DNA from 2 places in the Ruminococcus sp. MCC718 genome. Region 2 is predicted to be linked to the other one. Evidence: riboswitches for the same ligand, from Rfam matches in the RefSeq annotation. Region 2 holds a riboswitch; the other holds the start of a gene.

Region 1 (3,757 bases), on a different contig from region 2:
TTTGATAACAATTCATTGCAGATTGAAGTATTTGCTGCCTGAATCGTAAAAATTGCAAGTCCTTGATCAAGGTGCTTTCAATTATAATACAAATCAGCAGGGAAAAAGGTTACAAAAAAGTATTTTCGTTTTTCAGAGAAAACGATATAATAGAAACAATATCTTTTTCATGTGTGAATGAAGGGGATAAATCTGTAAAAGAAAAGAGCCGGTGTACACGTTATGCTGGGTGTTACGATCGGAAACAATGTTGTGATCAGCGGCGGAAGTGTTGTCGTGAAAGATATTCCGGATAATGTGGTAGCAGTTGAAAATCCGGCGAAGGTGATCAAGACACTGGATGCAGAGAAGTTCAGAAAAGAACCTTCTGATTTACAGGAATAAGAATTTTTGATAAGATTAAGTCAGCAGAGAAAAGGGGATTTTCGGGGGAATTGATATGGGAATGTTTTTAAACAGTATTGAGCCATATGATAAATACAAAACAATTACGAAAGGTCTTTATTTTGTAGACAAAACAGAGCTGCTGGAAGAATTAATACCGGCTCTGGAACAGGAACAGAGATTTTTCTGTATCACAAGACCAAGGCGTTTTGGAAAAACGGTTATGGCGAATATGATAGCATCTTTTTTTGAAAAATCGGAGGGCGGTTCTGATATTTTTGACAGACTTAAAATTTCAGAATATCCAAAATATAAAGAGCATTTAAATAAACATGATGTGGTATATATTGATTTCAGTGAAATGCCGAAAGAATGTGATAGCTATAAAAAATATATTTCTCGCATTGAAGAGGGAATATATTATGATTTAAGAGAAAAATATTCGGATTTGTATTTAAAGCAGGAAGATGCTATATGGGATATTTTTTCGAAAATATTCAATGAAACAAAAAAGAAATTTATTTTTGTTATGGATGAATGGGATGCGGTATTTCACATGTCATTTATGACAGAAAAGAACAGAGAAGACTATCTGCTTTTTTTGAAATTATTATTAAAAGGACAGAGTTATGTTGAGCTTGCCTATATGACAGGGGTGTTGCCGATTGCAAAATATTCCGACGGATCGGAATTGAATATGTTTCTGGAATATAATATGGCAACACGTATTCGTTTCAGTGAGTATTTTGGATTTTCAGATGAAGAAGTAGATAAGTTGTATGAAAAATATCTTCAGAATACAAAAAAGCCTCAAATTGACCGAGAGGGCTTGAGGGAATGGTATGACGGTTATCACACAGCATCCGGTCAGAGATTGTATAATCCGCGTTCGGTTGTATGTGCATTGTCCGATAATCAGCTGTCAAATTACTGGGTCAGCTCAGGAAAATATGATTCCGTATTCAGCTATGTTAAAAACAATATAGATGACGTACAGGAAGATCTGGTTCTCATGTTTGCAGGAGAAAAAATACCATCGGGTATTGAGGAATATGCAGCAACGGCACAGCAGCTCGATACAAAGGAAGAAATATATTCGGCGATGGTTGTTTATGGATTATTGACGTATGATAATGGCTGCGTGTTTATTCCAAATAAAGAGTTACAGGGAAGCTATGCATCTATGATGAAAAAGGAAAAATCCCTGGGATATATATACAGACTTGCAAATATTTCTAATAAAATGTTACAGGCGACTTTAAATAAAGATACAGATACTATGGCTGAAATTTTGCAATATGCACATAATACGGAAACGCCAATCTTATCTTATAATAATGAGGTGGAATTATCGGCGATTGTAAATCTGGTTTATCTTTCTGCAAGAGATTTTTATAGGATAGAAAGAGAAGATAAAGCTGGAAAAGGATTTGTGGACTTTATTTTTTATCCTGTCAGATATGAAGATAAGGGCATCATATTGGAATTAAAAGTGGATCAGACACCAGAAGAAGCTATCAAACAGATTAAAGAAAAAGATTATATATTACGTTTCAAAGGAAAACTGGGAGAACACAGACAATACCCGCAAAATATTCTGGCAGTGGGGATTTCATATGATAAAATAACAAAAAAACATACCTGTAAAATAGAAGAATTATTAATAAATAGCTAAGTAAAAAAGGAAGAAAAAGTGAGGTATGAATCAGATTTATCGATATTATGGTAGTAACGGGAATTGATATAGATAATTGTTTTTTATGGTTGTGCCTTGAGTTAAAATAACATAAAACAGTTGATTATTTTAAAATTTATGCTATAATTTGGAAATGTAAATAACAGTCAGATATAAATGATAGGTTATAGAGTAATTATCGGACTGTTAGGAACGAATATTTGAAATAGAATAAGAAGCAGCTGGTGTCGCCGCAAGGCGGAGAATAGGGAAACAGGTGAAAGACCCGTGCGATCTCGTCACTGTAAACAGGAGTGCATTGCTTATTATGCCACTGAGATATCGGGAAGGCAGCAATGTGCGTTAAAACTGTAAGCCAGGAGACCTGCCAGACTGTGGTGCGGGGAATAGATATTCCAGGTCACGAGGATTGATTGTACCGAATTGAAATAGAAACAGCGAAGCCGAAGAAATTCTGGTTTGGCTGTTGTTATCCAGTATACAGTCCAACGACGTGTGTTCGTTGGATTTTCTTTTTCTCCCAAATCTTATTTGTTTCAAATAAAAGTATTATTTTGGGAGGAAAGGCAAATGAAGAAAAAACTGGTAACGATTTTATGTGTAACAACAATTACAGCATCTATGCTGGCAGGATGCGGAAGCAAAACAGCAGAGACAACTGCTCCGACAGAGACAACTGCAGTAACCGAGACAGCAGCAGCTACCGAAGCGGCAACAACCGAGGCAGCTTCTGAAACAGCAGCAGCTACGGAAGCAGAAGATGATCAGGCGGCAGCAGATAAAGTAGCAGCTCTGATCGATGCAATTTATGTTCAGGAAAGAAATGAGAACACAGACGAGCAGTGTAAAGAAGCAAAAGAAGCATGGGATGCTCTGACAGATGCTCAGAAAGAACTGGTTGAAGGCGAAGAAGCTGATCCGGATTATTTCGGAAGAGATACCGGTGATGCATCCAAAGATGATCCGCGCAATGGTGATGAGATTGGTGAAAACGAACTCCTGGTTGTAAGCTTTGGTACTTCTTTCAATGACAGCCGTGTTGCTGATATCAAAGGTATTGAAGATGCACTGCAGGCTGCAAATCCGGACTGGTCTGTAAGAAGAGCATTCACAGCACAGATCATTATCAATCACATCCAGGCTCGTGATGATGAGCACATCGACAACATGGATCAGGCTCTGGAACGTGCCGTAAATAATGGCGTTAAAAATCTGGTTATTCAGCCTACACATCTGATGCATGGTGCAGAGTATGACGAACTGATGGATGCCGTAGATGCATATAAAGATAAATTTGAATCTGTAAAAGTAGCAGAACCGCTGCTGGGTGAGGTCGGAGATGATGCAGATACTGTAAACGATGATAAAAAAGCAGTAGCAGAAGCAATCACTTCTGAAGCAGTAGCAACAGCAAATTATGATTCCCTGGATGCAGCAAAAGAAGATGGCGTTGCATTTGTATTTATGGGACATGGAACTTCTCATACAGCAAAAGTTTCTTACAGCCAGATGCAGGCTCAGATGAAAGAGCTTGGTTATGAAAATGTATTTATCGGAACCGTTGAAGGCGAACCGGAAGAGACAGCATGCGAAGAAGTGATCAAAGCTGTATCTGCAGCAGGATACAAAAAAGTAATCCTTCGTCCGCTGATGGTTGTTGCTGGAGATCATGCAAAC
Region 2 (10,540 bases):
GTAATATCGGTTAATTCCAGTGTATTTTCACCTACTTCAACCTGGATGCCTTCACCTGTTGTATCAATGGATTCCGGTGCAGTTTCCGTTTCCGGCAATACTTTATAGTACAACGTACCGTATTCATTTGCTGTGAATGTTACTGATGCACTTGTTGCACTCTTACGCACACCTGCACCTTCTTCTGCCGAGATCACCGGTGCATTTCCTGTCTGCTGTTTCAGTGTTACATAGTAAGAATCTTTCGTCTTGCCGTCTTTTGCAGTTACTTCGATCCGGACGGTCGCGCAGTCACTGTTGTCTGCAAAATAGATCGCATAACGGTCGTGTCCACTGTTTGTTGCAGTACGGATGATATTTCCTTCTGAACTGCTGATGACCGTGCTCTTTCCTACTGCACTTACCGGATACAGTTTATAAGTTGAACCTGTATCTTCTGCTGCTGTCCAGATATTCAGGAAGCGGCGTGTTGTGCTGTATTCTGCATGATAAACATGATTTGTCTTACTGAACGCCGGTGTTAAGCTGACCAGTCCCATGTTAAACTGATTACTGTCGCTGACATACAGTTCTTTTAAGTTGGTATTCGGTTTTTCACGTTTCAGTGTGAATTTATAAGTTCTTTCATCGCTTCCTTTTTTCACAACAACATCAAAGCTCTTGCCTGCTTCTGTCAGTTCCATCTCTCTGCTGTTTCCTTCCACGCCATCGATGGTAATGCTGCTTCCTTCGGAAGCAGTAAAGGTCAGAGTCGTCTTATCTGCCGAAGTCAGGACAGCGATGTCATGACTGGAAAGTTTTCCGTCAAATGCCACGCCATTATCGATCGTGCTGCCTTCTGCACTTGATGTTACGCCGGTCATATATGCCTCACTGGATGCAACCGCCATAACGCATGCACTGTCGTTCTTATAGTACAGCGTACCGTTTTCGTCACAGATAATACTTGTGATACAGTACTGCTGTCTTGCTTTTTCCGGTGTGAAAATTTCTTCTACATCCGGAGTTGTCTGTCCTTTTTTATCACGGATCAGAGTGATACCACCCGGATTCTTGTTATAAGTTGCATACAGATAAACACTTCCGTCTTCTTTTTCATAAGCGGTTGACAGAAGTACAGAGCACTGTGGATATCCTTTCAGCGGTGCTTTGTAGATCTCTGTCATCGTTGCCGCATCAATCACGCTGATCGAATAGGTTCCGCTGAAGTTACTTCCGCTTGTCACACCGATATAGATTCTTCCGTTGTATACAACCGGTGTGCTGGTGCTCATGCTTCCAGGCTGTACGGATTTCAGCGTATCTTTATCAAAGGTTCCGTCGGATTTCAGTTTTAGACTGTAGAGGTAGCCGCCTTTTGTTGTGAAATACAGTCTGTCTGTTTCTTTGTCATAAGCAATCGTAGAACGCTGGTCACCGATTACATCGACGCTGTCCATAACTTCTCCGGTCTTCTTGTTCAGAGATAATACATGTCCGGTTCCGTCTGAACCGCTTGTGCCGTCATCCGTACCAAATACAACATAGTCACCGCGTACCACAGAACCTGCCCAGTAGAAACCGCCAAGGCTTGTGTACTGCCATGCTGCTTCTTTTGCTTCCTGTGTGTTCGTCGGATCTTCATCCGTAACCGGGATGCACACATAGTTTGCATCTTTTGTCTCTGCATTCCAGAATCCGGTATAAATATAACCGTCACTGTAAGTGATCGGGCTTAAGGACTGGCCTTTCAGCGTATCCTGGTAAACCCACAGAGATTCCAGTGTCTCTGCATTGAACGCCTGTACACGTCCGTCTGCCAGCGGTGCAAAGATCATGCCGTCTGCATAGGTTGGCGGTGTGTATCCAAAGTTTGTCGCTGCTACCATATCGCCTGTCTGCAGGATATCACCTGTATTCAGATCCAGTTTGTAAATATGGTTTGCACTCATGACGATCAGGGAATTATCCACGATGATCTGCACACTCGGTGCTGCACCCCAGCCGCTTCCCAGTTTCTTAAACCATTTTTCGTAGGTTGTCGCCTCGCTCGTTGGTGTTTTTGCAGAGGTAATACCCATGTTGTCATCACTGTTACGGAAGTTTTTCCATGCTGCGGATACATCTTTTCTGGTGCTCTCCGGTGCTTTTTCCATTGTGATGGTTTTCTCGGTGTTTTCTGTAATAGAAATCGTATCTTTCTTTGTAACATATCCGGCTTTTACGGCAACATAGCTGTAAGTTTCTTCTGCCTTCAGTGTGTATACACCGTTCTCTGCTTTCAGCTTTTTGCTGTCAGCATCTTTCAGTGTGATCACTGTATCTGCCGGATCTGCTTTCAGTGTCAGTTTTACGGATTTTTTTCTCAGAACATGAATCTTGTATTCTCTTGCCTGAGACGGTGCATCTTCCATTGCTGCTTTGACGGTGATCACAGTCTCATCTCCGCTCAGAGGAACTGATGTTTCTCCTGTCACTGCGGTACCGTTGACAGAAACTGCTGCGTTTTCCAGAAATGCTGCTGCATTTATTTTTACGCTGTCGTTGTTGTCGGTTACACTGACTGTGTAATCTGTTACATTTTTATCAAAGCCAGGATGAAGTACTTCTTCTCCATCTGCAGATGCCACACTTAAGGATGTCAGAGTGGATTCACGAACAACATCAAATTCATAAGTTGTTGTCTCGTCTCCCTTCTTCACATCTACATACAGTGTGTTGCCATTCATGTCTTTTTTGGTCAGGTAGGCGGCACTTGATGTCGCACCACTTCTCAGTGTAATATTCTTCGCAGATCCGTTATTTGCCGCTGTGTAACGTGCTGTTACCGTTGCAGTTACATTATCTGCAAGTTTGGAGTAGAGATATACATTGGTAATTGCATCCGGGATGACAACCTGATATTTGTTTTTCGTAATATTATATTCCGGTGTGATCTCGTATGCAAAAGAAGTTTCTGCATTGGTTCCTGCCAGGATCTTGAACTCTTTCATGCCGGCTGCTACAACGGTTACCGGAATATCTACGCTCTTCTGTCCTGATTTTGCTGTGATCACTGCTGTTCCCTTTCCGGTTGCTGTGACCACTGCTTCTTTTCCAACCTGCATCGTATTCTCTGCTGACTGTGCTGCTGCCAAAGACTGGTCTGTGCTGACTGCCACAACTGCCGGATTGGAAGAAGTCCATACGACCGGATCGGTTCCATTGCCTACATCTGCCATAATCTTCTGTGTATCAGAAACGCCACATCCAATCTCTTTCTGATTCGGAGTGATGGATATGGTGCTGAACACGTCTGCATTTGCAGGCAGAACTTTTACATAACATTCTGCAGTAAAAGCACCGCTTATGAATGTGATGATCGCTTCGCCTTCACTGACTGCAGTTACCCTTCCTGAACTGGAAACGGTTGCCACATTTGTATTGCTGCTCTTCCAGGTTCCGCTCTTGGTATCTGTGGTATCACTTGGAAGATAGCTTGCTGACATATAGGTGAACTGTTTTACTTTCAGTGATTTAGAGCCATAGCTGATCTTTACGCCGGTCATCGGCACTTCTACAACTTCTATTTCAATGGAAGCAGTCATGTCACCGATTTTTGCCGTGACCGTAGTCGTTCCTTTTTTCAGTGCACGTACGTATCCGCTTGTGGAAACACTTGCAACGCTCGGCTCTGAGCTTTCCCAGGTCGCTTTTTTTGCATCCGTTGTATTGGACGGATCAAATCTCAGAGATAAGGTTTTGTTCTTTCCTTTATTCAGGGTCAGTTTGCTGTCATCAAAATAAATCCGCTGTGTATGGACTTCTTTGACTGTTACCGTACAGCTGGCCTCTTTGTCACCAACCTTTGCTGTAATGACAGCCGTTCCTTCTTTTTTACCGGTTACTCTTCCGCTCTGATTTACCGTTGCGACATCTTCTGCATTTGTGCTCCAGGTAACGGTTCTGTCATCTGTGGTATTTGCCGGAACCAGTGTCGCTGTCAGTGTTTCACTGTCATTTTTCAGGATTTCCATTTTTGATTTATCCAGCCGGACTTCCTGAAGCGGACTTGCATTTACGGTTACTTTACAGGTTGCTGTCTTTTCGCCGCAGGTTGCCGTGATCGTGGTCGTTCCTGCACCGACAGCTGTTACCAAACCATTTTTCACCGTTGCAACAGAAGGTTCTTCACTGTTCCATTCGATTGGCTCGGTCGGTTTGCCTGTCAGCTCCACTTTTGCATTTAACTGCATGGTACCTTCGTTTTCCAGTGTGATCTCACTCTGATCCAGTGTGATACTTGTGATCTCACCGCCAAGCAGTTTGTTCAGTTCATCGTTTACTTTATCTACTTCACTCTGTTCTGCAACAATATTTTGCAGAACTTCTTTTGCTTCTGTGATCTTTGCTGCGATATCCGGATCTGCCTTCAGCTCGGCACTGTTCGGTGCAGAATTGATCTTTGCCAGAGTGGTGGTCAGCACATCTTTGTTTGCGACGCTGTAAGAATCATCATAGCCGCCGCCCATACCGCTGGAACCTCCGATATCACCGCCGTACTTCAGAGTAAACTGTGCACGCATGACATCGCCGTCAGACAGATAATAATCTGCAAATCCTACATTCGGGAATACCGTATTTACACAGTACATCCATCCTGACATGTAGTTGTAGTCAAATTCACCAAGAGAACCTTCTGTTCCGCCGTCGGCGTCAAACATCAGATCCGGAAGTTTTTCTGCCATATGCGGCTCAAGTGCTGCACCGGCAAGATCCAGTTTCTTTGTCGCATTCTTTGGGTTTTTTGCATTAGATCCTACGATATGGGACAGATAGAAACCGCTGGTCAGACTTCCGGTGTATTCTACATCATAGCCTTCTTCACGGATCAGGTTTACAAATGCTTTCGCTGCATTGTCACCTTCGTAAACCGGCATCAGAACTGGTTCTACGATATAACCTTTTGAGATTGTAAAGGCTTCAATGCTGACCGTTGCATAACCGATAAATTCGCCTTTTTTGGCTTTCTGATAAATAACGGTATAAGTCTGTGTTTTCGATGCTCCTTTTCCGTCTTCTGCGGAAATAACAACGGTATGCTCTCCTTCTTCCATGCCCTGGAAATCCAGCGTAAAGCTTGTCTTTACATTATCACTCCAGGTTGCCGAAAGTACCTGTCCGTCAAGAGTTGCTGTCGGTTTGAGCGTGTTGTCCTCAGCATCTCTTGCCCAGACATCGAACAGCTTGCGCTGTCCTTTTACCTTAAGCTTGTCCGTCAAAGTTGTCTTTAAAAGAATACCATCCTGCGTTGTTTCATCCGATGACGCATCCTCTGAAACAACTGCTCCCGTGTCCTGTGCCGGCAGTGCTGCGAATGCACTTGTCGGAATCATGGTTGTGATCATCAAAAAGGTCAGAAACCATGCCAGAATTCTGGAAGCAAATCTTTTTTCTCTTCGTTCCATTTGTTTCTCCTCATTCGCTTTTTGGCGATTCGCTTCTGTTTGCTTTTTTTATTTTACACATGCTCACATCTGTGTTTTCCTTTTTCGTTTTCCTCCTTCCCTTTCTGTGTGTTCTCCAATTTCATAATTTTCAGACACCGGGCAAAAGGGGACAAAAAATACACCTCCGCTATGCCTGCGGACGTTGCTGATAAACCGGTTTTGTGTTTGTGTTCTGACTTGGGTTCCTCCTACTCAAGATGCCTTCCCAGTTTGACTAACCAGTGGCAAATAATCTTTTTCGTCCCCCATACAGCAGGGAATAACTGTTCCGGATTCTCACCGGATTCCTTTAAAGAGATCACATAAACGCAATCTCACCACAAAACTCCTATGAAATTAGCCCTCTATTACGCCAACAGTGTACCCCTATTTCCTATAATTGTCAATCAAATCCACTTTTTTCTTTTTGCTGAAAGTCCTTGATATAACTGAATTTTTTCGTATCTTACATACGTTTGTTCGATTCGTATAACAGATGCTTTTTATTATATAAAGTCAAAAAAGCAGGAATGTCACATCTCATATTCTAATCATGTAACATTCCTGTTTTTTTATAATCCCTGTATATAGTTGAGCATCGGTTCGAGATTTGCCTTTTCACAGACATCAAAGGATTTCTGCATCTGTTCAAAAAGGGCTTTCTCTTCTTCACTGTGTGCTTTGCGGCTTTTCATCATCTTGCAGAAGACTTTCATCATAAGCTTATCGCCAAGATTCATCGCTTCATAATTCAGCCCGCTTTGCAGGTAGAATACTTTTACTTCTCTGTCCTCTCCTTTGCCCAGCTGCTGTTCAATAGACTTGACAGCGTCTGCAGAAGACGGCGGCATCGCCCCGGTCACAAACAGCACGTTTGTCTTTTCAAACGGCAGGATCGTCTCTTTGTACCATTTCAGCTCTTCTACATTTCCTGCACGGAAGCTGCTCCCGAAAATGATCACATCGTAATCCGAGAGCCTTTCTCCGCCGACATCTTCCTGTGGTATGCACTCACAGTTTAACGACTGTGCAAGCCACTTTGCATATTTTTTCGTAAATCCGGTTCTCGATTTATATATGACAATCTGTTTCACTTTAGCACCTTCCTTCTGTTGCGTTCTTTTTTACTGATGCCTACGGATTGTTCCGTGCGTTGCACTCCCACAATCCTCCCAAGTATTCGCATATCGTGGGATTATCATCCCACTTTTATGCTCATATCGGGATGGGTCCCAAGGTCTAAATCCACCTATGAGCAAGCTCATGTGGATTTAGACCTTTTGACCCTGGCATCATCAGATATAATCATATCAGAAATTCTTTACAAAACAAGGACACTACTTTACAAAACTATCACAATTCATACTGACTGTTATATAATTTTGCATAAAATCCTTTTTCCGCCAGCAACTCTTCGTGTGTTCCCTGTTCTATAACTTTTCCACTGTCCATCACAAGAATAATATCTGCTTCACGTATCGTCGAGAGACGATGTGCCACGATAAAGCTGGTGCGGCCTTTCATCATGCTGGCAAAGGCCTGCTGGATCTTGATCTCGGTACGGGTATCGATGCTGGATGTTGCCTCATCCAGGATCAGCATCGGCGGCAGGCAGAGCATGACTCTGGCGATACACAGCAGCTGTTTCTGTCCCTGGCTGATATTGCCTCCGTCTTCTGAGATCACGGTGTCATAGCCGTCCGGCAGTCGCTTGATAAAGCTGTGGGCATGAGCCGCTTTGGCAGCTTCGATGACCTGTTCTTTTGTGGCATCCGGTCTGCCGTAGGCAATATTTTCATAAATCGTTCCTGATTTCAGCCAGGTATCCTGGAGCACCATGCCGTAACTTCTGCGAAGGGAAATGCGGCTGATATCACGGATATCTGTTCCGGAAACGCAGATTTTGCCGGCATCTACATCATAGAAACGCATCAGCAGATTGATCATCGTTGTTTTTCCGCAGCCGGTCGGTCCTACGATCGCCACTCGCTCGCCCGGTTTTACGGAGAGATTGAAATGCTCGATCAGTTTGCGGTCCGGCACATAGCTGAAGGAAACATCGGAAATCTCTACGGTTCCGTCAACCTGTTCTTCCGTCAGTACTCTCGCATCTGCTTTGTCCGGAGTGCGTTCTTCTTCATCGAGCAGCTCAAAAATGCGGCTCGCACATGCCATGGCATTCTGAAGCTCTGTGACAACACCAGAAATTTCATTAAACGGTTTTGTGTACTGGTTTGCATAACTTAAAAAGCAGGACAGCTGACCGACGCTGATGCCGCCGGACACGGCAAACAGTGCTCCGACAAGAGCCACACCGGCATAAACCACGTTGTTGACAAAACGGGTGGCCGGGTTTGTGATGCTGCTGAAAAAGATTGCTTTCAGGCTCGCCTTCTGAAGACGCTCGTTCATCTCATCAAACTGATCCACATTTTCTTTTTCATGACAGAATGCCTGTACCACTTTCTGTCCTTCGATCATCTCATTGATAAATGCAGTCTGCTCGCCGCGGACTTCGGTCTGCATATGGAAATTACGATACGTTTTCTTTGCGATAAAACCTGCCACTATAAAGCTGAGCGGTGTGACGCACACAACGACGAGCGTGATCGGCACATTGACATACAGCATAAAACCCAGTGTTCCGAGGATCGTCAGAACTCCGGTAAAAAACTGGGTAAATCCCATCAAAAGTCCGTCTGCAAACTGCTCTACATCGGCGATCACACGGCTGACCAGATCTCCGGTCGGATGTGCATCCAGATAAGAAACCGGCAGTCTCTGGATCTTGGCGATCGCTGCATTTCTCAGGTCACGACTGACATTATAAGTGATCTTGTTATTGCAAATACCAAAGATCCACTGGGAGATCGCCGTCACAGCAGTCGCTGCCACGATCACCCGTACGATCGCCGCCACACCCGCAAAATCTACTTTTCCGACTCCGATCATATGGTCAATAGCATTTCCGGTCAGAATCGGCACATAGAGCTGGGATGCAACAGAAAGAGCGGCAAAAATCAGACTGCATACAATATAAAACCAGTATTTTCGAATATGTTTCCAGATTCTCATGATCATGCCGTCTCACCTGCCTTTCCAAACTGACTTTCATAAATTTCCTGATAAACCGGGCAGTTTCCGAGCAGTTCTTCATGCGTGCCCATGCCGACGGTCTTGCCGTCATCCAGCACCAGGATCAGATCGGCATGCATCAGACTGGACGTTCTCTGGCTGACGATAAATACCGTCATCTCTTTATCCAACTCACGGATTGCTTTTCGAAGTGCCGCATCCGTTGCAAAATCCAGTGCACTTGCACTGTCATCCAGGATCAGGATCTCCGGATCTTCCACCAGAGCACGGGCGATCGTCAGACGCTGTTTCTGACCTCCCGACAGATTGCGTCCTCCCTGCTCCACCGGTTCATCCAGCTGTTTCTCTTTTTTCTGTACAAATTCGGCTGCCTGTGCAGTCTCAAGAGCTGCCCAGAGCATCTCATCGGTCGCTCCTGGATTGCCCCAAAGAAGGTTCGAACGGATCGTACCGGAAAACAGCTGTGCTTTTTGCATGACCATACCAATCTTGCCACGCAGCTCTTCTCTTGAATAGCTTCTGATATCGTGACCGCCGATGCGGATTTGTCCGTCCGTTGCATCATAAAAACGTGCCAGCAGATTGACCAGCGTGGATTTTCCGCTTCCGGTTCCGCCGATGATACCCACGGTCTGTCCTTTTTTCACCGTAAAATGAATATTGGAGAGCGTTTCTGCACCGGCACCGCCGTAAGTGAACGATACATGATCAAATGCCACTTCTTCATCTGAAGTGCCTGTTTTTCTGTTTTTTGCATTGTTTTCCGGACAGGAAAACTCCATTTCCGGCTCTACGTTCAGAACAGAAGCAACACGCTCTGCACACGCCATTGCTTTTGTCACCTGAATGATCAGGTTTGCCAGCTTGACCAGCTCGATCAGAATCTGGTTCATATAATTCACAAGGGCTACCACATCGCCCTGCTGCATATTTCCAAGATGGATCTGCACTGCTCCCGTATTTAAGATCACAACAACCGCAAGGTTGATCATCACGTAAGTCAGCGGATTCATCAGTGCGGAGATCTTTCCGACCAGAAGCTGGCTGCGTACCAGAAGTCCGTTGTTCTCCTCAAAGCGATCCTTCTCCTGCTCCTCTCTTCCGAAAGCACGAATCACACGCACACCTGTCAGATTCTCTCTGGTGATCCCCAGGATTCCGTCAAGGCTGCCCTGTACCTTCCGGTAAAGCGGCATCGTGATCAACATAATGCCAAAGACAACGATGGAAAGCAGCGGGATCGTTACAACAAAAATAACCGCCGCCTTCGGACTTACGATAAATGCCATAACAATGCTTCCGAATACAATAAACGGGGATCTCAGGAACAGTCTCAGGAAGAGATTCAGTCCGCTCTGCACCTGGTTGATATCACTCGTCATTCGCGTGATCAGTGTGGAAGTACCCAGCTTGTCCATCTCCGCAAATCCAAGGGACTGGATATGTGAGAACAGCACATGCCGCACCTTCGTACAGAATCCAACGGATGCTTTCGCCGCAAAATACTGTGCGGTGATACTGCAGGTCAGACCAATCACACCGAGCAGGATCAGAAGTCCGCAGTGTGACAGAATATACCCTTTGTCTTTGTTTGCAATTCCTGTGTTGATGATCGCAGCCATAACAAGAGGAACCAGAAGGTCAAACGTTGCCTCCAGCATTTTGAACGCCGGGGCAAGAATGCTCTCTTTTTTATAGTCGCGAAGATATATAAGAAGTTTTTTCAAAATTTCTCCTTTCCGTTCTCACTGCAATTTGAAAGAAACTTTCTCTTTTATACCAAAATGGTAAAAACAGACCGCTTTTGGCATCCTATGATGTGGGTGTCAAAAATCCCCAACTATGATGCCTACGGATTGTTCCGTGCGTTGCACTCCCACAATCCTTTCTACGCTCCGCTTCGGTCGGTGCTAAACATGTGCCACTGGCACATAGCACCCCACTATTCGCATATCGTGGGATTATCATCCCACTTTTATGTCTACGCTCCGCTTCGG

The links. A riboswitch is a leader RNA that binds a small molecule or an ion and turns the genes downstream of it on or off. The one in region 2 is predicted to bind cobalamin.
Region 1: it holds a riboswitch for cobalamin, as region 2 does, so the genes downstream of both, GPK60_RS01960 (sirohydrochlorin cobaltochelatase) here and GPK60_RS11565 (Ig-like domain-containing protein) in region 2, are expected to answer to the same signal.

The regions. Positions count from the first base shown of each region.
Region 1 is NZ_WQNP01000018.1:3,822-7,578, reverse strand. It holds gene GPK60_RS01970 (hypothetical protein) at 223-384, shown strand; gene GPK60_RS01965 (AAA family ATPase) at 440-2,059, shown strand; cobalamin riboswitch at 2,286-2,467, shown strand; gene GPK60_RS01960 (sirohydrochlorin cobaltochelatase) at 2,651-3,757, shown strand, end outside.
Region 2 is NZ_WQNP01000135.1:22,576-33,115, reverse strand. It holds gene GPK60_RS11565 (Ig-like domain-containing protein) at 1-5,426, opposite strand, end outside; cobalamin riboswitch at 5,613-5,806, opposite strand; gene GPK60_RS11560 (flavodoxin domain-containing protein) at 6,020-6,541, opposite strand; gene GPK60_RS11555 (ABC transporter ATP-binding protein) at 6,801-8,528, opposite strand; gene GPK60_RS11550 (ABC transporter ATP-binding protein) at 8,525-10,270, opposite strand.